Regions from separate parts of the Mesorhizobium sp. B2-4-2 genome, predicted to be linked through region 3. Evidence: predicted binding sites of a transcription regulator. Region 3 holds the regulator's gene; each other region holds the start of a gene.
What was found. The regulator LexA, encoded in region 3, represses DNA repair genes until DNA is damaged. The targets are predictions, from matches to a motif close to TGTTCNNNNTGTGTTCNG.
Positions count from the first base shown of each region.

Region 1 (7,642 bases), on a different contig from region 3:
CCATTCGAGCAGCTTCGACGCTTCCTGCGGATTGTCGGCCAGCCAATGGTCGAAAGGGTCGCGAATCGCCGTCTCGACGATACGGATCGCCTCGATCGTCGCCAGCCTGTCCTTGGTCTGGCCGACGAATTCAGGCTCGCGGATGAACACCGACAGCATGCCCGCCGCCGAGATCATGACATCCTCCGACGTGACGATCGAGGCGCGCTTGTTGCCGACGAGGTCGGCATAGGCGCGCAGGCCGCGCGTCAAGACGTTGCGGAAGCCGGCCTCGTGGGTGCCACCTTCGCCGGTCGGGATGGTGTTGCAGTAGGAGTTGATGAAGCCGTCGCCGCCGAACCAGGTCACTGCCCATTCCAGCGAGCCATGGCCGCCTTGCCTGTCGCTCTTGCCGGCGAAGATTTCGCGCGTCACCTGGAATTCGTCGCCAAGCGACGCTTTCAGATAGTCCTTGAGGCCGCCGGGAAAATGGAATTCGGCCTTGGCCGGAGTGGTGTCCTTTTCCTTGATCAGGGAGGGATCGCAGGTCCATCGGATTTCGACGCCGCCGAACAGATAGGCTTTCGAGCGCGTCATGCGGTAGAGCCGCGCCGGTTCGAACGCGGCGCCCTTGCCGAAGATCTGCTCGTCGGGGTGGAAACGGGTCCTGGTGCCGCGCCGGTTGTGAACTTCGCCAAGATGCTCGAGGCCGCTGACCGGGATGCCGCGCGAGAAGCGCTGCCGGTAAAGTTGCCGTCCGCGCGCGACTTCGACTTCGAGATGATCCGACAGCGCATTGACCACGGAGACGCCGACGCCGTGCAGGCCGCCCGAGGTTTCATAGACCTTGCTATCGAACTTACCGCCCGAATGCAGCGTCGTCATGATCACTTCGAGCGCCGGCTTCTTGAACTTCGGATGCGGATCGACGGGAATGCCACGGCCATTGTCGGTGACGGTGAGAAAGCCGTCAGCCGAAAGCTCGACATCGATGAATGTGGCATGGCCGGCAACCGCCTCGTCCATCGAGTTGTCGATGACCTCGGCGAACAGATGGTGCATGGCCTTGTCGTCGGTGCCGCCAATATACATGCCCGGACGGCGCCGCACCGGCTCCAGGCCTTCGAGTACCTCGATATCGGCGGCGCTGTAGCCCTCTGAGCCGTCACGAGACGCCGCCGCCGGACGCTTGGCTGCCGCCTGCACCAGCGGATCGGCCGGACGCGCCGGTGTGCGAACCGGTTGCGGCTGCTTCTCCAGATTGCCGAAAAGATCGTTGTTGTCGTCCATGCCTGCCATAGAGCCCAAGCTGCGAATCACCCGCCGATACTGCCACGCTTTTCAGCGCCAAGCGACGGAGGTTCCTGTTACGTTCGGGGATTAACCCCCTCTTATCCTAAAACCATTCGATAACCAAGCCGGCGGAAATCAGGCGGATAGCCGGCGAGAAGATTCCTGATTCTTTAACAATGCCGCCTAGCGTGAGCCAACATAACAAGAAACTACGGGCATCAGGGGTTTGGGCGTGAGGGGCAAGGCCATAACGATGATCGGCATCGCCGCCGTTTTCGGCGCGATCTCGATCTTTGCCGCGGATTTCTGGGTCAAGCGCCAGGCCAGGGCCGACGCCGAGGAGAAAACCGCGTCGATCGCGGCGCCCGCCGCGCCGACGGTCGAATTCAAGACCATCGTGGTGGCGAATGCACCGTTGCGGTACGGCATGGATCTCGACCGCGCGAAACTCAGCGAAATTCCGTGGCCGCAGGATTCGCTGCCGCAGGGCGCCTTCGCCACCATCGATGGACTGCTCGGGGACGGCAACCGCGTGGTGCTGTCGCCGATCGAGGTCAACGAACCGGTGCTGCTTACAAAGCTGTCCGGCCCGAATGGCCGCGCCACGCTCTCCAACATGCTGACACCCGGCATGCGGGCCGTCACCATCCGCACCGACGAGATCGCGGGCGTCGGCGGCTTCGTCACGCCGGGCGACCGGGTGGATGTCGTGCTGACGCGCGATGCCGGTGAAATCCAGGAAGTGGCCAAGAATGCGCAAGGCGCCGCCGGCTCGACCATCACCTCCGAGATCGTCGTTGCCGACGCGAAGGTGCTGAGCGTCGGGCAGGGCGCCGACGAGCGCCAAACAACCCCGCAGGTGGCCAATTCCATAACCATCGAGGTGACCACCGAAGGCGCGCAGAAAGTGGCGCTGGCCCGCACTGTCGGCACGCTGTCGCTGTCGCTTCGCTCCGCCAGCGAGGGCGGCGACGGCAAGGACGGTGTCACCACCATCTCCTCCTTTGGCGGATCGGTGGCGGGCAAGGCGCAGGCCGCGGCCGGCTCGCTGTTCGACGCCATGGCAAAGGAGCCTGAGAAGCCGAAATTCAAGACGGTCATCGTGACGCGTGGAACGACGGCCGAGGAATATCAGGTTCCTGCGCGGGACCAGAAATAGGAATATCAGGTTCCTGAGTGGAACCAGAGCAGGACCGGTGGGGACCGGACGGGACGGGAACAATGTTCAGGCAACTTCAATATCGAATGACAGGCCGGTTGCACGTCGCGCAGGCGATGGCGATGGCGGTGACGATGGCGGCGGCCGGCATCTTCGCCGGCCCGGCCAGGGCGGACAACGACATCGTCTATGTCTCGGCGACCAAGAACGCCTCGATCAAGGTCGCCAAGGGCAAGCCAAAGACGATCATGACGAGCGCGGCCTTCTACCAGATCGTCATCGGCGATCCGGAGATCGCCAACGTCAACCCGCTGACCGACAAATCCTTCTATGTGCTGGGCAATAATCTCGGCACCACCGGCATTGCCCTGTTCGACGAGAACAAGCAGCTCGTCGGCACCGTAGACATCGAAGTGACGCTCGATACCGACCAGTTGGCCGACACGATCCGCGCCAGCGTGCCCGACGCCAAGATCAAGGTCGGCTCCGCCAATGGCCGTGTCGTGCTGTCGGGCGAGGCGGATGACGCGGTCGCCGCCGAAAAGGCCAACAAGATCGCCACCCGCTTCTCCGGCAATGAGGAGGTGATCAATTCGGTCAACATCTCGTCCTCGCAGCAGGTCCAGCTCAATGTCCGCTTCGTCGAGATCAACCGTCAGGCCGGACAGGATCTCGGCGCCAAATACAGCGCCAATTTCGCTTATGGCATGGGCGGACGCGACGTTACGATTGCTCCCGGCACCATTGAGCCGGCGGGGACCGGCGAGATCATCGGCAAGCTGCTGTCGAACGGCGTTTCCATCGACATCGCCATCAAGGCACTGGAAGAGCGCGGCCTGGCTCGTCGGCTGGCCGAGCCGAACCTGATCGCCCGGTCCGGCGAGACGGCGAGCTTCCTGGCCGGCGGCGAGTTTCCGATCCCGGTTTCCGAAGACAACGGCAAGATTTCCGTCAGCTACAAGAAGTACGGCGTCAGCCTGGATTTTACGCCCACCGTTCTGAAGGACGGGCTGGTCAGCCTCGACATCGCGCCGGAAGTCTCCTCGATCGACGCGTCGGCTTCCTACAATATCGGTAGCATCTCGGTGCCCGGCTTCATCGTGCGCCGCGCCAGGACGTCGGTCGACCTGAAGAACGGCCAGAGCTTCATGATCGCGGGGCTGCTGCAGTCGCAGAACGACATCACCACCTCGCGCATACCGGGCCTCGGCAAGATGCCTGTGCTCGGGGCCCTGTTCTCGTCGAAATCCTACCAGCGGCGCGAGACGGACCTGGTGATCATCGTCACGCCTTACCTGGTCAAGCCGGTGGATCCATCGAAGAAAATGGCCGAGCCGACCGATGGCACGCAGCCTGCCAGCAATGTCGACTATTTTCTTAACAACACCGAGGAGGTGAGGGCGTCGGATACCAATCGCGCGCTGGCGCTGGCTGACGGCAGCGCCGCGCGTGCCGCGCCCGCCACCAAAGTCGGGCATTTCCTCGACCTGCCGAAGGACTGAAGCCATGCGTCTGGTCTTGAGCTCGAGCGTCGCCTTGCTGCTTGCCGGCTTCACCGCCGGCTGCACGAGTGACGACTATGTGCGCAGCGAAGGCGTGACGAGCGGCGCCGGGGATGCCCAGGCCGCCAACACCGTCATGCAGATGGTTGATCCCTGGAAATACGGCGTCCAGAACACCAGGCTTCTCGTGCCTGCCCAGCGCGGCAGCACGGAACCCGCCACCGCCGAGCAGGCGGCCAGCGCCAAGGCATCGCAAGCCAGCGCCGACAATTGATCCGAGATCATAGGCTGACAAGTAATGGCAAACCGCATCAAGACCAGGAAAATCCTGCTCATATCGACGGACAGAACCTTCGCGCAGGACACCCGGACGGCGTTTGCCGCCTCGGAGATCATCCAGCTCTCGACGGTGGAAAAGAACATCACCGAACTTCGCGGCGAGGTCCAGGAGGCCGATCTCGGCGCGATCATCGTCGATATGGACGCAGCGAAGCTTGAGGAGATCGATGCGCTGCAACGCGTCATGCGTCGGCTGGAAGGTAAGGCGCCGGTCGTGGTCGTCACCCAGGAATTCAACGCCGCCGCCGCGCGCATCCTCGTGCAGCTCAAGGTCGCGGATTTCCTGGTCAAGCCGATCACCACGGCCGATCTCGTACGTTCGGTGGTGCGTGCGCTGCAAGGGCCGGGGCGCGAGGAAAACACCGAGTCGCAGATCTACACCTTCATGCCCGCGGCTGGCGGCGTTGGCACCACGACGCTGGCTTTGCAGACCGCGTTCCAGCTGCATCATTCAGTGACGCGCGGCGCCTCGACCTGCGTGGTGGACCTCAATTTCCAGCAGGGCGCCTGCGCCGAATATCTCGACCTGGAGCCGCGTTTCGACATCACCGAAATCGAGAACCAGCCGGAGCGTCTCGACAGGCAATTGCTCGACGTGATGCTGTCGAAGCATGCCAGCGGGCTTTGTGTTCTGGCCGCACCGACGCAGCCGGCGGAGATGCGCTCGTTCAAGACCGATGTCGTGGTGCGGATGCTGGACCTCGTCTCGGCCTATTTCGACAATGTCGTCATCGACATGCCGCGCACCTGGTTTCCGTGGACGGAGACGGTGCTGCTCGGCTCCAACAAGCTCTACATCGTCGCCGAAATGACGGTACCGTGCCTGCGCCACACGCAACGCCTGATCCAGGCGGTCTACGAGACCGCCGGCAAGGAAGTGAAGCCGAACGTCATCGTCAACCGTTTCGAGCAGAAGATGTTTGACAGCGGCATCAAGCAGGCGGACGTCCAGGAAATCCTCGGCGAGCATTTCGTCGGCGGCATCGCCAACAATTACCGGCTGGTGCGCGAAGCTGTCGATCGCGGCGTGCCGCTGCACGAGATCGATGCCAATGCCAACGTCGTCAACGACCTCAAGAGGATCATCCTTCCGGAGGAAGTGGCGGCGGCGCCGGGCAAATCGAAATCGCTGTTCGGCTTCGGCAAGAGCCTTTTGAAGAGGAAGGCCGGATGAGCAGCCGCTTTTCCACCTTGCAGAACCGCGATGCGCGTCCGCAGCGCTCCGCCGAGCCGACGGCGTTTGCGCACCACGCGGTCGTCATCCCGACGAGCCGGAAGGTCTTGCCGGCGAAAGTCGAAGCCGTGCCGGGCAAGAGCGCCAACAAGGTGCTCGATGCGCGCGTGCGTATCCACCGGTTGCTGCTCGAGGAGATCAATCTTGTCGCGCTGGAGCGGCTGCCCAGGGACGAGATGCGCCGGCAGGTGCATGATTTCGTGTCGGAAAAGACGCGCGAAGAGCGGATGGCGATCAACACCGTCGAACTCGATGCCCTGGTCGACGACATCGTCGACGAGATGGTCGGGCTCGGCCCGCTCGAGCCGCTGCTCAAGGACCCCGATATCAACGATATCCTGATCAACGGCCATCAGAACTGCTTCGTCGAAAAGAAGGGCAAGCTGCAGCAGGTCCACATCCCGTTCAAGGATGAGGCGCATCTGCTTAGAATCATAAACAAAATCGTTGCCGCGGTCGGCCGCCGCGTCGACGAATCGCAGCCGATGGTCGACGCCCGCATGCTGGATGGCTCGCGTTTCAACGCCGCCATCCGTCCGGTGGCGGTCGACGGGCCGCTGGTGTCGATCCGCAAATTTTCCAAGAACAAGCTCGGCCTGCACCGGCTGGTCGAATTCGGCGCCATCACCCAGAACATGGCCGAAGTGCTTGCTGCGGCAGTACATGCCCGCAAGACGACGATCATTTCGGGCGGCACCGGCACCGGCAAGACGACCATGCTCAACGCGCTGTCGGCCTTCATTCCCGAGGACGAGCGGCTGATCACCATAGAGGACGCGGCGGAGCTTCAGTTGCAGCAGCCGCATGTCGCGCGCATGGAAACCCGGCCGGCCAACATCGAAGGCCATGGCGAGCTCAAGCAGCGCGATCTCGTCAAGAACGCGCTGCGCATGCGGCCCGATCGCGTCATCCTCGGCGAGTGCCGCGGCGAGGAGGCCTTCGATATGCTTCAGGCCATGAACACCGGCCACGAAGGATCGATGGCCACCATTCACGCCAACACGCCGCGCGATGCCATTTCGCGGCTCGAGCAGATGCTGGGCATGACCGGCATGCCGATGACGGTGCAGTCGATCCGCAGCCAGATCGCCAGCGCCATCGACATCATCGTCCAGTTGACCCGGCTCTCCGACGGCAAGCGCAAGGTGACGAGCGTCGCCGAGGTGACGGGCATGGAAGGCGACGTCATCCAGATGCAGGAGATCTTCCGCTTCGTGCGTACCGGCATGGACGCCGATGGCACAATCCTCGGCCATTTCGAAGCGACCGGGATCCGGCCGCGCTTCCTCGAGGACCTGCGCGCCATGGGCATCGAGTTTCCCGGGCGCTATTTCGAACCCGGCCGGCCGCAGGAGTAACCAGGTGTTGGACGGATTCAGCGCGATCTATGTCGTCTATGCCGGGGCTGCATTGACCGGCATCATGATCGCCGAGGCCGTTTACCTGCTCTATGCCGGCCGCAGCGACAGGCGCACCGCCATCAACCGGCGCATGAAGCTGCAGGAAAACAGGATCAGCCAGGAACAGGTGCTGATCCAATTGCGCAAGGAGCGCGGTCTCGATGCGGGCACGTCGCTGTTCTCGCCTGACCGTTTTCGCGCCCTGCGCGCCCAGTCGGGCATGATCATGCCGCTGTCGAAGTTCCTGATGATCACTTCGGGGATGGCGCTGGCTGCGGCCCTTGCCGCCATCTGGTATGGCTTGCCGCTGCTGATGGGCGCCATTCTGTTTGTCGTGGTGGTGCCGGTGCTGCCGGTGATGGCGATGCGCTCAATGCGCAAGCGCAGGCTGAAGCGGTTCGGCATGCAGTTGCCGGAAGCGCTGGAACTGATCACACGCGGCCTCAAGGCCGGCCATCCGGTGCCGGTGGCCATCGCCATGGTGTCGCGCGAAATGCCCGACCCGATCGGCACCGAGTTCGGCGTGATTGCCGATGAGGTGACCTTTGGTTCGGATCTGGTTTCGGCGCTGAATTCGCTGTTCGACAGGGTCGGCCATGAGGATCTGCCGCTGTTCGTCACCGCCGTGTCGATCCAGACGAGTTCTGGCGGCAATCTGCGCGAAATCCTCGACGGACTGTCGACGACGATCCGCGAACGCGGCAAGCTGCGCCGCAAGGTGCGCGCCATTTCAACC
Region 1 covers NZ_VFVM01000007.1:202,014-209,655, forward strand. Annotated here, with positions in the region: gene parE (DNA topoisomerase IV subunit B) at 1-1,269, opposite strand, end outside; gene cpaB (Flp pilus assembly protein CpaB) at 1,505-2,431, shown strand; gene FJ942_RS17795 (type II and III secretion system protein family protein) at 2,548-3,933, shown strand; gene FJ942_RS17800 (hypothetical protein) at 3,938-4,207, shown strand; gene FJ942_RS17805 (response regulator) at 4,232-5,446, shown strand; gene FJ942_RS17810 (CpaF family protein) at 5,443-6,864, shown strand; gene FJ942_RS17815 (type II secretion system F family protein) at 6,869-7,642, shown strand, end outside.
Region 1: parE (DNA topoisomerase IV subunit B) is a predicted target of LexA. The motif match lies at 1,339-1,356, and genes of this name have one in related genera.

Region 2 (7,642 bases), on a different contig from region 3:
ATGGGCGCCGTGCGGCTTTCGACGAGGTCGATATCGGCGTAGAGGATTGTGTCCTCATCCGGTCCGGCGATGCGGCCAACTGGCCAGCCGTTGGTTGCGGCAATGAGCGAATTGCCCATGAAGCCGGAGGTGCGTTCTACACCAATGCGGTCGGCGGTCGCGATGAAAACGTTATTGGCATGCGCTGCCGTCATGGTGAGATAGGCGGCCATGCAGGTGCCGCTCGCATCGTAGAGGGGCGGAGGCGTCCATACCCAACCGGTAGGAATGCAAATGATGTCGGCGCCTTGCTGCGCGACGATGCGAGCTGTCTCGGGAAACCAGATGTCCCAGCAGACGAGAAGACCGATACGGCCGATCCGCGTGTCGAACACGGGATAGCCTAGATCTCCAGGAGTGAAGAACAGCTTTTCCTCATTCCACAGATGGGTCTTGCGGTATTTCCCGATGTAGCCCTCCGGTCCCACCAGAACGGCAGTATCGTAGAGCTTGGCTCCGTCCAACTCGGGCAAGCAGCCAACGATGTAAACGCCTTTGGCTTTGGCGAGCTCTTCCCATCCCCGGACCGTGGTGCCGGACGGAACAGGTTCGGAATGGGCAAACGCCTCTTCGCGCGAGAAGAAGGTATAGCCGGTCGTGGCAAGCTCCGGCAGGACGATGAGATCTGCTCCTTCTGCTGCGGCTGTTTCGAGGCGCTGCTGGACGGCGGCAAGATTGGCCTTGCGATTTTCCAATCCAACCTGGGGATTGAATTGAACCACTGCTACCCGTACCGGGCTGTTGCGGCGCGGTTCGACCGCCTTCCCAATCTCGTCTTGATGTTTGGACATAAGAGACCCTTTCTGCTGGTGGTTCCATGATAGAACCATTTGCAAAAAAGATGTCAAGTACTATTATAGAACCACATTTGGGTGATTTGGAGAAGCCGCGTGAAGCGCAAGAGCATGGAGAAGGCCGAATGCCCGGTGGCTCGGGCTCTGGATGTCATCGGCGACTGGTGGAGCCTGTTGATCGTGCGTGACGCATTTGATGGCATGCGCCGCTTTGGGGAGTTCCAACGCAACCTGGGGATATCGAAGGGTATTCTTGCAGCCCGGCTAAAGGCGCTTGAAGAGGCCGACATCTTACGCTCAGAAAAGCCAAAAGACGGTGGGGCGCACAGCGACTATGTGCTGACTGAAAAGGGGCGTGGTCTATTCGCCGTGGTGGTGGGACTGAGGCAGTGGGGAGAGGCTCATTGCTTCAACCCTGGCGAAGCGCATTCAGTGCTCGTGGAAAAGGCTAGCGGCCAACCAGTCGCCCCCCTAATTCTTCGCAATGCCGAAGGGCGCCCGGTTGATGCGTCCTCGACCGAGGTGCGCAAGGTTGGTGCTTAGACACCGAGATGGTTTGAAGCCAGCGCCTTTGCCGTGCGGATCGCCGGTCCTCGCTTTGCTGGTCGGTCGGGCCGTATGCGGTGAACCGGTCGCCATCGTCGCCGCGGTCCTATGCCACGACAAGGATCAGCTTCGGCTTTTTCTGATCTGGCACATCGTCGGACACTCAGTGCGTCCGGCCGGAGCGGAGATGCATCTCGATCTTATTGATTGCCTTCGTGAGGACATCGACTGCCTGCAGATTGACGGCGAAGTCGAAGTTACCTTGCGCTGTTTCGAATATCAGAACGCCGACCTTGATCTCGTCGTCGCTCATCATGCCCATTCCAATGCCGGTCGGCATATAGGGTGGTTTTTCTGACATCGTCTCTCTCCTCAGACGCGGTGTGGCCTCGTCAGCCGCTCGGCCGGAGTGCCAAAGCACGATCGATAGACGATCGCGGTCATGTCATTGCCGTTCACCATTATTCGAAATGCATGGATTGGCCGCGCATCATTGCTAGGGTCAGCGCGATTGCAGGATTTGCAGGCGGCTTCTCCATAAGCAAGGAGCCGTCGAAATCGCGCCACGCCGCCATGCGCAATTCGTCACCATCATCGGCGGCTGCAGGGTCGAAAACGTGGGCATCATAGGGATCTCGGTCAATCTCGATCTTCCAGTCCTTGAGCGCCTTGCGGGCCATTTCCTCAACCTGGGCAAGGTCGCTGGTGAAGAAGGGGATACGGTCGCCATCTTCCGAAAGCGGCTCGACCCGATCCAGCGTCGGCCGCTCGGGCACCCAACCAAGAACGAAGGCAATATCGAAATCGATCTGGCGGTCCGGGCCAGCTGCAACCTCCAGCCGTTTGACGACGTCAGGATAAAGCTGCCTGCGCGCCGGCCACGTGTCCGGAAGCGCCTCGGATTGCAACCGCGTTCGGGGAACGTCGATCAATTCCATGATCTGATGGCTTGGAACTTTATCCTCCGGCCAGCCCGCACAACATGCAGCTGTCGCAGCCTCGTCGGCTTCCATCCAGACTGAAGCAGCCTGGTCCTCGTCCTCGGTTGGCTGGTCGTCTTCCGGAAAGCCTTTGATATCCCAGCCTTCCAACGCGAACAAACCTTCCGCGCCTTGCAAAGCCGTAATGCCGGCGCGCGCGAAGACTGCTTCGGCTGCCGCGACCCCGCGTGCCAGTTCCTCGGGCGTTGCACCTTCAATGTTCAAGCGAAGTTCCATGGTTCGCCTCCTGTGTCAATCCTCCCAACAGTGAACAAAATAAGAACAAAGGTGTCAATAGACTCCTGATGGTTGGAAAATAGGCTCGTTTTTCAATGGGATAGTCACACTGGCAATCGGTTGAGGCTCCGTGCTCAATTTCCAAGGCAACTGCATTCATGGGTCGATGCTGCACGCGGACCACCGCGGACGGGGACAGTCGGTCCCGCGTCCCGTCCTGCGGCCGGCGCTATGCTGACGCTCCTACGGCTGTCCTGTTAACCGCCCCCGGCGGAGGCGAATTTCCTTCGTCCCGCGCGCGACAATCATCCGCTGCTGCGGACGCGCGCCGGACTGCGGTTTATGCGCCGTTTTCCTTTGGGCGCCGGCAGTCGCCGGCGCGACGTCCAGCGCAGCATCGTGGCCTCGACGTATCGTCCTGTCGGCAAACAACTCTGTCGGTGTCACCAGGCGGTCGCGCCAAACATTTCTTCCGCAGCGCCACCTCGCCGTACCATTGACTCTTCATTAGGAAGAGAACAAATGAGGAACATATTATCAGCATTTCGCGTTCAGGGGACAGATGAGTGCATCGGCGCCAAACGCTGCCATTTCCGACCTTCGAAATCGCATTGCGCGTCTCGAAGGCGGCAATACGCGCGAACGAGCGGTGCTTCCCTTCGGCGTCGCTGCCATCGACAGTCATCTGCCAGGGGGCGGTGTGGCGCTTGGCGCACTTCATGAGGTTGCCGGCGGCGGCAATGGAGCGATCGATGGCGCCGCAGCGTCGCTATTTGCAGCCGGGATTGCAGCGAGGACGCAAGGCAAGGTGCTGTGGTGCGTGACGCGCCAGGATCTGTTTGCGCCGGCAATCGCCCAGGTCGGGCTGCATCCCGATCGGGTTATCTACGTCGAAGCCGGTGACGACAAATCCTTGCTCGCCTGCTTCGAGGAAGGTCTGCGGCATGTCGGGCTTGGAGCTGTGGTCGCGGAAGTGGCGCGTCTGTCCATGACTGCCTCGCGCCGGTTGCAACTGGCATCGGAAGGCTCCGGCGCGATCGGCATCGCCATCCGCCGCTGGCGCCGGCAGACCGAAGCTGCCGATTTCGGACAGCCGACGGCGTCTGTCACCCGCTGGCGGGTTTCCGTGCTGCCATCGCGGCCGCTGCCTGTACCCGGCGTTGGCCGGGCGCGATGGCAACTTGAACTGATCCGGTCTCGTGGAGGGGAAACACTGGATATCGAAGTGGAGGCTTGTGATGCAAAGGGTCGTCTCGCTCTTCCTTCCAAGCTGGTCGACCGACCGGCTCAGAAGGAAATTGGGCGACGTCTCGCCGCCACCGGATAAGCCTTTGGTGCTGGTCGGGCGGCAAGGCAATCGCCGCTTGGTGGTTGCGGCCGATCGCGCGGCACTGGAAGCGGGCCTGCGCGTGGGAATGCCGGCAACGAAGGCGCAGGCGCTCGTGAAGGGGCTGGCGGTCATGGAGTCCGAACCCGATGCCGACGCGAAGGCATTGGAGCGGTTGGCCCTGTGGGCCTTGCGGCGGTACGCGCCGATCGTCGCCGCGGATCCTCCGGACGGATTGGTCATGGACACCACGGGCGCCGATCACCTCCATGGCGGTGAACGGTTGATGCTGACTGACATGGTCGACCGCCTCGGCCAGGCCGGCATTTCGGCACGGGCCGCTTTAGCTGATAGCTGGGGTGCCGCCCACGCCGTCGCGCGCTACGTCAACCAGACCGTCAGCGTGGTCGCCGTCAACGCAAGCTGCGATGCAATCCTTCCTCTGCCCATCGCGGCACTGCGATTGCCCGATGCAATCGTCGGCGGTCTGCGGGTTTTGGGCTTCGAAAGGGTAGGCGAGCTTCTGAGGCAGCCACGTGCGCCACTGACGCTGCGCTTCGGACCGGAACTCGGCCGCCGCCTTGACCAGGCCGCTGGGCGCCTTGCCGAACCGATAGAGCCCGTGCGGCCAGCCGATGTGGTCGAGGTGAAACGTGCCTTTGGCGAGTCCATCGGCGCGGCCGAGACGATCGCGCGCTATGTCGGCAGGCTTGTTCAAGCGCTGTGTGTCGAGCTCGAGACCAAAGGGCTCGGCGCCCGGCGGCTTGACCTGCTACTCTACCGCGTCGACGACCGCGTCGAAGCCATTCGCGTCGGCACGGCCTTGCCGGTTCTCGATGTGAAGCGGCTGACGCGGCTGCTCTGCGACAAGATCGAGACGGTCGATCCGGGCTTCGGCATCGAGCTGATGAGGTTGTCCGCGCCGTTGGCAGAATCACTGATGCCCAGGCAGACGGTTTCGTCGCTGATCGAGCAACGGGACGCAGACATCTCGGATTTGATCGACACACTCAGCAATCGTGTCGGTGAGGAAAAGCTCTATCGGTTTACCCCGGTTGCCAGCGATGTACCCGAGCGATCTTTCCGGCGCGTAGCCGCCGGATCCGCTGAGACCGGCGACGCATGGCCAGACCATTGGCCGCGTCCGGCTCGCTTGTTTACCGTGCCGGAGCCGATCGAGGCCATCGCGCTGCTGCCGGATCATCCGCCAGCAAGCTTTACCTGGAGAGGCATCCGTCGACGGGTCAAGCGCGCCGATGGACCTGAGCGGGTTTTCGGCGAATGGTGGAAGCGCGACGCCGAGCTCGCTGCCGTGCGCGACTATTTCCAGGTCGAGGACGAAGCCGGCGAGCGGTTCTGGATTTATCGCGCAGGCGACGGCGAGGATGCCGCGACCGGCTCGCATCGCTGGTTCCTGCATGGCATCTTCGGATGAACGCGTGCTATGTCGAGCTGCAATGCACCTCGCATTTTTCCTTTCTGCGGGGCGCGAGTTCCTGTGAGGAACTGTTCGCGCAAGCAGCCAGCATGGGAATGCTCGCCCTTGCCATCTGTGATCGCAACAGTCTGGCCGGCATTGTCCGCGCGCACGAGGCTGCAAAGGCAACCGGCGTCAGGCTGATCGTCGGCTGCCGGCTGGACCTCGCGGAAGAGATTTCCATCCTGGTCTACCCGACCGATCGCCCGGCCTACTCGCGCCTTTGCCGCTTGCTGTCGCTGGGCAAGAAGCGTGGCGGCAAGGCGAAATGCGTGCTGCATTGGGCTGACGTTGTCGCCTATGGCGAGGGCCTCCTTGCAGTACTCGTGCCCGACCAGGCAGATGACACATGCTCACTCTGGCTGCGCCGGGTGCGCGACGCATTTAGCGATCGCGCCTTTATGGCGCTGACCTTGCGGCGCCGTCCCAACGAGGCGCTGCGCCTGCACGATCTGGCCAACCTTGCCGGACAGGCCCACGTGCCAACGGTTGTCACCAATGATGTCCTGTTCCACGAACCGTCACGGCGCATCCTGCAGGATGTCGTCACTTGCATCCGGCACAATGTCACGATCGACGATGCCGGGTTTCGGCGTGAGCGCCACGCCGACCGCTATCTGAAACCGCCGGAAGAAATGGCGCGGGTTTTTGGCCGCTATCCGGAAGCGCTCGCGCGGACCACCGAGATTGCCGAGCGCTGCCGGTTCTCCCTCGACGAACTTGCCTATCAATATCCCGAAGAGCGCATGCTGCCGGGCCTGACACCGCAGCAGGCCTTGGAGAAACTGACCTGGGAAGGCGCGACGGAGCGCTTTCCCGAGGGCGTGCCGGACAAGGTTATCGGCACGCTCCGACATGAGCTGCAGCTCATCGAGAAGCTGCAATACGCGCCATATTTTTTGACGGTCAACTCGATCGTTCGGTTTGCGCGCAGCCAGGACATTCTCTGCCAGGGCAGGGGGTCGGCGGCCAACAGCGCCGTCTGCTATGTGCTCGGCATCACCTCGATCGATCCCGACCGCAATGACCTCTTGTTCGAACGCTTCGTCTCCGAAGAGCGCCGGGAGCCCCCTGATATCGATGTCGATTTCGAGCATGAGCGGCGAGAAATCGTCATGCAATGGGTGTTCGGAACCTATGGCCTCGAGCACGCGGCCTTGTGCTCGACCGTCATCCGCTATCGCTCGAAAGGCGCCTTGCGCGACGTCGGCAAGGCGCTTGGCCTGCCCGAAGACCTGATCAAGATGCTGTCATCGCAGGTCTGGGGCTGGTCGGACGAAGGTGTCCAGCCAAAACATGCCGAAGAGCTGAACCTCAATCTCGGCGACCGCCGTCTGCGCCTGGCTTTGGATTTGGCCAAGCAATTGATAGGCGCGCCGCGGCATTTGTCGCAACATCCCGGCGGTTTCGTCCTGACGCGTGACAGGCTGGACGATCTGGTGCCGATCGAACCCGCCGCGATGAAGGATCGTCAGGTCATCGAATGGGACAAGGATGACATCGATGCGCTGAAGTTCATGAAGGTCGATGTACTGGCGCTCGGCATGCTGTCCTGCATGAAGCGCGGCTTCGATCTCTTGGCCGAACACAAGGGCATCAATCTCAATCTCGCGACGATTCCGGCTGAGGATCCGCGCACCTACGCGATGATCCGCAAGGCCGATACGCTGGGCACCTTCCAGATTGAATCCCGCGCCCAGATGTCAATGCTGCCGCGCATCAAGCCGCGGACCTTCTATGACCTGGTCATCGAGGTCGCGATCGTGCGGCCAGGCCCCATCCAGGGCGACATGGTGCATCCATATTTGCGCCGGCGCGAAGGCAAGGAAGAGGTGGTCTATCCCAAGCCTGAACTGGAGAAAGTTCTTGGAAAAACGCTGGGCGTACCGCTGTTCCAGGAGCAAGCCATGCGCGTGGCGATCGAATGCGCCGGCTTCACGCCGGGCGAAGCCGATCAACTTCGCCGCGCCATGGCGACCTTCAAACACACCGGCGGCGTTTCCAGCTTCGGCGCCAAGCTGATCGGCGGTATGGTGAAGCACGGCTATGAGCGCGGGTTTGCCGAGAAGACGTTCAGGCAGCTCGAAGGCTTCGGCAGCTATGGCTTTCCCGAGAGCCATGCGGCGAGCTTCGCGCTGATCGCCTACGCCTCGTCCTGGCTGAAATGTCATCACCCCGACGTCTTCTGCGCCGCCCTCCTCAACGCCCAGCCGATGGGGTTCTACGCCCCGGCGCAGATCGT
Region 2 covers NZ_VFVM01000002.1:639,465-647,106, forward strand. Annotated here, with positions in the region: gene FJ942_RS06860 (nitrilase family protein) at 1-887, opposite strand, end outside; gene FJ942_RS06865 (helix-turn-helix domain-containing protein) at 945-1,376, shown strand; gene FJ942_RS06870 (hypothetical protein) at 1,543-1,740, opposite strand; gene FJ942_RS06875 (hypothetical protein) at 1,841-2,497, opposite strand; gene FJ942_RS06880 (ImuA family protein) at 3,159-3,923, shown strand; gene FJ942_RS06885 (DUF6504 family protein) at 3,835-5,358, shown strand; gene FJ942_RS06890 (error-prone DNA polymerase) at 5,355-7,642, shown strand, end outside.
Region 2: FJ942_RS06880 (ImuA family protein) is a predicted target of LexA. The motif match lies at 3,111-3,128, and genes of this name have one in related genera.

Region 3 (7,642 bases):
CGCGCGGCTAACAGGAAGGCGGCGCCGTCGACAAGTTCGACCAGCGTCTTGGCGCGCTCCTTCAGGCCCGGCAGCGCTGCCAGCAACTGCGCCCTGTTCTTGTCGTCGAGGCGTGCGGCCATCGCCGGGCCGCCCTCGAGATAGGGCAAGGTGGCAATGAAGATATCGAACAGCTCGGCATCGCCCATGCGGCGCATATGGACGCCGTTCAGCGCCTCCAGCTTGGCGAAATCGAAGCGGGCGGCGCCCTTGTTCACATCGCCGATGTCGAACCATGCGATCATGTCCTGGATCGACATGATCTCATCGTCGCCGTGGCTCCAGCCGAGCCGAGCCAGATAGTTCAGCAGCGCTTCGGGCAGGTAGCCCATGGCGCGGTAGGCCTCCACGCCCAGCGCGCCGTGCCGCTTCGACAGCTTGGCGCCGTCGGCGCCGTGGATCAGCGGTATGTGCGACATTGAAGGCACATCCCAGCCCATGGCGTTGTAGATCACGGTCTGGCGGGCGGCATTGGTCAGGTGGTCGTCGCCACGGATGATGTGGGTGACGCCCATGTCGTGGTCGTCAACGACGACGGCATGCATGTAGGTCGGATTGCCGTCCGAGCGCAGGATGATGAAGTCGTCCAGATCCTTGTTGGGAAAGCGCACGTCGCCCTGGACACGGTCATGCACCACCGTCTCGCCTTTGGTCGGCGCCTTGATGCGGATCGCGCCCTTGACGCCAGGAGGCGCCTGCGAAGGGTCGCGGTCACGCCAGCTTCCGTCATAGCGCGGCGGCAGGCCCTTGGCCCGCGCCGCGTCGCGCATTGCCTCAAGCTCGGCAGGGGTCTCGTAGCTGTAGTAAGCCTTGCCCATGCGCACCAGCTCCTCGGCCACCTCGCGATGGCGCGGCGCGCGCTCGAACTGCGAGACGGCGTCGCCGTCCCAGGTGAGGCCGAGCCAAGTCAGTCCTTCGAGAATGGCTGCTGTCGCCGCATCGGTGGAGCGCTCGCGGTCGGTGTCCTCGATGCGCAGCAGCATCGTACCGCCGGTGTGCTTGGCGTAGAGCCAGTTGAAGAGCGCCGTACGCGCGCCGCCGATGTGCAGGTAGCCGGTGGGCGAGGGGGCAAAACGGGTGACAACCTTGTCGGACATACAACTCTCGGGAAACGTCTGGAGCGGGGTGCGGATCACACGCACTTTCGCGCGTCGCGCGTTCATGTAGCATAGGGTGTCGAGGGCGCAAGGGGCAGACCCGATGGCTGGAGCGGGCAGGGGCGCGGAGGAAGGCGAGGACGTCGTTGCCGGCGTCAGCGAACGCTCTTTTTTTGCCACGCCCGCGCCCGCCTCATTGCCGCTGGCGTTGTCGCCCCTACAGCAGCCGGGCAAGTCGCCGCCGGCGGATGTTTCCACGCCGCCCGGCATTCCCGCAGCCGGCGCGGCCGTGCGTCTGCGCCGTGAGTTCGGCCGTGCTTCATGGCCTCGTCTGCGCAACGGCGTGGCCAGAGCGTCCGAGCTCGAACTCGATCGGGGCATAGCCTTCCTGCTCGTGCCGGTGTTCCTGGCATGCGGATCGATCGCCTATTTTTCGCTGGCGGCGGAGCCGGGCTTTGCCAAGCCTGTCGCGGTCGCGATCCTGATGTCGCTGTGCGCGCTCGTTTCACGCTCATGGCCGAAAACGCATCTGTGCTTCATGGCGGCGCTGTTGTGCGCGCTCGGCATGCTCGCCGGCAAAGTCGAGACGTGGCGAGCGGGAACGCGGATGCTGGGCTCGGAAATCTCCACGCAAATCACCGGCCGCGTCGTTTCGGTCGACCAGATGGAGACCGGGCGCATCCGGCTGACCATCGATGTGACATCGACCGCGCGGCCGAAACTACTCTACGCGCCGGAGCGCGTTCGCCTTTCGGCACGCAAGGTGCCGGCTGAAGTGACGGCCGGTTCGCTCGTGACCGGCTATGCCAGGCTGTTGCCGCCGACCGGACCGGTGCGGCCGGACAGCTACGACTTTTCCTTCGACAGCTACTTCGCCGGCATAGGCGCCAGCGGCTTCTTTCTCGGCAACCCCAAAATCGTCTCAGCCGATGACAGGCCGCTGTGGGCCGCCCTTTCAGCCGCCATCGAGAGTGCTCGCGAAAGCATTGCCGACCATATCAGGGGCAGCATCGGCGGTGCCGAGGGCGAGATCGCCGCGGCGCTGATCGTGGGTGTGCGCGCCGGGATTCCCGACGAGATCAATGAAGCGATGCGACGCACCGGCATCTACCACATCATCTCAATTTCCGGGCTGCACATGGCGCTGGTCGCCGGCACGGTCATGGGTCTGCTGCGTGGCGGCTTCGCGCTGTTCCCGAATTTTTCCTCCCGCCGGCCGGTCAAGAAATACGCGGCCGCGGCGGCACTTTTCTCGATCGCCGCCTACCTCGTCATTTCGGGCGTCGTTGTCGCCGCCGAACGCAGCTTCATCATGCTGGCGGTGATGCTGATCGCCGTTCTGTTCGATCGGGCGGCACTCACCATGCGCAATCTGGCTATTTCGGCGATCGCCGTCATCGTGGTGTCGCCGCACGAGGTGGTAGGGCCGAGCTTCCAGATGTCGTTCGCCGCCACCGCGGCCCTGGTCGGCGCCTATGCCGGCTGGTCGGATCGCAAAGCCGACAAAGCGCGGACCCCGCCGCCGCAACGGACCTTGCCTGGCCTGCTGACGCGAAAATTGCTGCTGGCGACAGGTGGGCTGGCGATGACCTCGATTATCGCGGGAAGCGCCACGGCGCTTTTCGCCATCTGGCATTTCCAGCGCGTGTCGCCGCTCAGCCTGTTCGCCAATCTTGCCGTCATGCCGATCGTTTCTGTCGTGATGTTCCTTGCGGTTGCCAGCGCGCTGCTGATGCCGTTCGGGTTCGATGGACCATCCCTTTATCTGATGGGCAAGGGACTGACCGCGATGATCGCCATATCAGGATGGATCTCGCAACGCTCGCCGGTCGACGCGGTCGGGTTGATTTCGCAGCAATCCGTCCTTCTGGTGGCGATCGCCCTGGTCATCGCGACGATGGCCACGACATGGCTGCGGCTGGCGGCACTTCCCTTCGCGCTCGCCGGCCTGTTGACCGTCTCGGACACGCGCACGCCGGACGTGCTGATTTCGGAGGATGCCCGCCTGGTGGCGTTGCCGATCGGCGGCGGCGAGCTCGCGATCAACCGGGCGCGCCCGAACGAATTCACCGTCGATAATTGGAAACGCGCGCTGAAGTCCGAAACCATCGTTGCGCCGGAACTGTTCGACAGCGGAGACCGACAGTTCGACATCTTCGATCCCGCGCAACTTCCGGCGGGAGCGCCTTTCTATTGCTTCACGGGCCTGTGCATGGCCCGGCATACCTCGGGGGCGATCATCGCGCAGGTGGAGGATCGCAAGGACGCCTGGAGGGCCTGCTCCTATGCGGATCTGATCGTCATCAACGACCCCGCGGGCTACGATCCCTGCCACAATCCGCTGGTTCTCGTCATCACCAAGCGGCAGCTCGCTCGTAAGGGAAGTGCCGCCGTCTTCTTCGACCAGCAATCGGCGACGGCACCGGCACGGGTCAGCTTTGCCGTCGACAGGCCATATCGGCCTTGGCACGAACAGCGGAAATTCTCACGCGAGGCAAGGGGACTGCCGCCTTACCGTAAACCCGAAAAGCCCACCGCCGACCCCGCTCAGTAGCGCCTGATCAGGCCGACCAGCTTGCCTTGCACCTTGACCCTGTCCGGTCCGAAAATACGTGTTTCATAGGCCGGATTGGCAGCCTCGAGCGCAATCGAAGCACCCTTTCGGCGGAAGCGCTTCAGCGTTGCTTCCTCCTCGTCCACCAGGGCCACGATGATCTCGCCGGGACTTGCGGTGTCGGCATTGCGGATGATGACCGTGTCGCCGTCGAAAATGCCGGCCTCGATCATCGAATCGCCCTTGACCTCCAGCGCATAGTGTTCGCCGCCCATGATCATGTCAGGCGGCACTGAAATGGAATGCGTCTGATGCTGGATGGCGTCGATCGGCACACCCGCTGCGATGCGACCCATGACCGGGATCGACACCGCTGAAACCGCGTCGTCGTCATTGCCGGCAGCGGGCAGACGCGAAGACGTCGCCGGCTTGATCTGCCGGCTAGGGCTGCTGCCCTGTCCGAGGCTGCCCTGGATGACGCTCGGGGAGAACTTCTTTGCCGCGTTAAGACCCGGCGCGATCGAGTCCGGCAGGCGCAGCACCTCCAGCGCGCGCGCCCGGTTGGGCAGGCGGCGAATGAAGCCGCGCTCCTCCAACGCCGTGATCAGCCGATGAATTCCCGACTTGGAGGCGAGGTCCAGCGCTTCCTTCATCTCGTCGAAGGACGGCGGAATGCCGCTTTCCTTCAGCCGTTCATGGATGAACATCAAGAGTTCATGTTGCTTGCGCGTGAGCATGGCGGCCCCCAAAGGCATTGCACGAAGGGTCTGGAACCAGAATCAGAAAACAAACCCAGAACAAACACTATCTGTTCCAGTTGTGTTCCGCAACCATTTAAAGTTTAATGAATTTGTTAAGGCGACGGAAACGAAATGCCCTCCCGCAGCCAGCATCCTGCCAGCGCGGTCCGTCGTCAATGCGCTCCCAGGCCCTTTGAAACTATTTTGGTTAATGGCCTGTGGCCCGACCGGTCTCCACTCTTGGCACAAGCCTGCAAGCTGGGTGACCGGCAGGTGCGGGGTGCGTTTGGGCGGATTAGAAACCCCTGCGGCTCGTGAACGAAACGAAACCAAAATGCCAACTTCCGCCGGAAAACGGCCAGACACCACCACTGGTCGCGACGGGCTGCGTTCGTTCGTTCGCTTGACGAAACCGTATAATAATGTACGGTTTTCGAAGAGGAACACCAATGACCACGCCGAAGCAGGCCGCGCGACGCGAACGGATAGAGGAGGCCGCCTATGCGGTGCTCCGGGAAGCCGGCTACAAGAGCGCCTCCCTGCTTGCTATCGCCAAGCGGGCATCGGCCTCGAACGAAACCCTCTACAACTGGTACGGCAACAAGCAGACCCTGTTTCGATCCTTGATCGAAGCCAATGCGGGAGAGGCAAGGAAGCTGCTGGAGGACGCCCTTCACCAGGCGCGCGATCCGCTCGAAACCCTGAACTTGCTCGGGCCAGTCCTGCTGACCCTCGTGACGGGCGACAAGGCGGTGGCGCTCAATCGCGCCGCGGCCGGCGACGTCAACGATACAGGCACGCTTGGCCAATCGATCGCGCAATTCGGCCGCAATACCATAATGCCGCTTGTTGGCGACCTGCTTCGAACCGCAAGTCGGGCCGGCCCGATCGCCTGTGACGATCCTGCCGAAGCCGCCGACATCTACATCAGTCTTTTGATCGGCGATCTCCAGGTTCGCCGGATCGTTGGGGTGCTCGAGGAACTGCCTCGGGCGGAAATCGAGCAAAGATCGAACCGGGCGTTCACCCTGTTCTTGCGCCTCTATGCGGCCAGCCCTTGCCCGGGCGGCAAAACAGCCGGCCCGTTTCCAGGGCGCTCTTCTCACCGAGGAACATCGCGACCATGAGCAAAATTCCCGATCTCGCAGCGATCGAGGCAATGGACACCGCGGATCCGCTGCGTGCCATGCGTGACCGCTTCACCTTGCCCCAGGGGGTGATCTATCTCGACGGCAATTCGCTGGGCGCCGCTTCGCCAGCCGTGTTCGGCGAGCTGCAGAAGGCCGCCACGCAGGAGTGGGCGCAGGATCTCATCCGCGCCTGGAACACCGCCGGCTGGTTCGACATGCCGGTCGAACTCGGCGACCAACTCGGGCGCCTGATCGGGGCCGCCGCCGGCCAGACGGTGGTCTGCGATACCACCTCGATCAACATCTACAAGGTGCTGCATGCGGCACTCGGGATGCGGCCGGACAGGTCAGTCATCATCGCCGAGGGGGACAGCTTTCCGACCGATCTCTATATGGCCGAAGGCGTTGCCTCGACGCGGCCGGGCACGGTGCTGCGGCTCGAGGGTGTCGATGCGCCGACCATAGAAGAACTGATCGACGAGCGGGTCGCGGTCATCCTGGTCAACCACGTCAACTACAAATCCGGGCAGTTACGCGACATGGCCGCGCTGACGCGGACGGCACATGATGCCGGCGCGCTGATTGTCTGGGATCTCTGCCATACCGCCGGCGCCTTGCCCGTCGAGCTCGACCGTTCGAATGCCGATTTCGCCGTTGGCTGCACCTACAAATATCTCAATGGCGGCCCGGGTGCCCCGGCCTTCATCTACGCGGCCGAGCGCCACCATGGCGATGTCCGCCAGCCGCTCAGCGGCTGGTGGGGCCATGCGCGGCCATTCGCCTTCGAACAGGGTTTTGCTGCCGGCACAGGCATCCGCCGGTTTCTCTGCGGCACGCAGCCTGTGCTGTCGATGCGCGCGCTCAAAGGGGCGCTCGATGTCTGGAACGACGTCGACATGGCAGAGGTGCGCAGGAAGAGCATGGCGTTGACCGATCTGTTCATCCAACTGGTCGAGGCAAAATGCGGCGCCTACGGCCTCGAACTCGAAAGCCCGCGCGATGGCAATGAGCGCGGCAGCCAGGTTTCGTTCCTCCACCCGCATGGCTATCAGGTGATGCGGGCCTTGATCGAGCGCGGCGTGATCGGCGATTTCCGCGCGCCATCCACGATTCGCTTCGGCTTTACGCCGCTTTATGTCGGCTATGTCGATGTCTGGCAGGCTGTCGAGGTGCTGGAAGACATTTTGCGCACGGACGCGTGGCAGGAGGCGCGTTTCGCCGTCAAGGCGGCGGTGACTTAAGAGCCTGTCGCTCAGAAAAGCGCAGTGGGTTCGGGATAACGATATGCAGTCGGCAAAGCTACGTCAGAGCCGGGTGCGGACCTTCCACAGCTCCGGGAACAACTCCACCTCCAGCATCTTCTTCAGGTAGGACGCGCCCGATGTGCCGCCGGTGCCGCGCTTCATACCGATGATGCGCTCGACCGTGGTGACGTGGTTGAAGCGCCAACGGCGGAAATAATCCTCGAAATCGACCAGCTTCTCGGCGAGTTCGTAGAACATCCAGTAGCGCTGCGGGTCGCGGTAGATGATCTGCCAGGCGACAAGGACCTCTTCGTTCTCGGTCCGCGTTTCGCGCCAGTCCGTACGCCTTGCGTCGGCACCGATGTCGAAGCCGTTACGGGCGAGCAGCAGCAGCGCCTCGTCGTAGAGCGACGGTTGCGCCAGGATCGCCTCCAGTTTCTCGCTGAGGTCCGGCCGGTGCTTGTGCGGTCCGAGCATTGCGAGATTGCGGTTGCCGGCCATGAACTCGATGGCACGGTACTGCCACGACTGGAAGCCCGAGGACTGGCCAAGCGCGTCGCGGAACTCGGTGTATTCGCTGGGCGTCATCGTGCGCAGCACGTCCCAGGCATTGTTGAGCTGCTCGAAGATGCGGGCGACGCGCGAAAGCATCTTGAAGCTCGGTTCGAGACGGTCGGCGCGGATGGAGCGGATTGCGGCGCCGATTTCGTGCAGCGCGAGCTTCATCCAGAGTTCCGATGTCTGGTGCTGGATGATGAACAGCATCTCGTCATGGGCTGACGAAAGCGGCTCCTGCGCCTCGAGCACCTTTTCCAGATGCAGATAGTCGCTGTAGGAC
Region 3 covers NZ_VFVM01000009.1:169,187-176,828, reverse strand. Annotated here, with positions in the region: gene gltX (glutamate--tRNA ligase) at 1-1,136, opposite strand, end outside; gene FJ942_RS20735 (ComEC/Rec2 family competence protein) at 1,240-3,690, shown strand; gene lexA (transcriptional repressor LexA) at 3,684-4,427, opposite strand; gene FJ942_RS20725 (TetR/AcrR family transcriptional regulator C-terminal domain-containing protein) at 4,880-5,557, shown strand; gene kynU (kynureninase) at 5,554-6,801, shown strand; gene kynA (tryptophan 2,3-dioxygenase) at 6,865-7,642, opposite strand, start outside.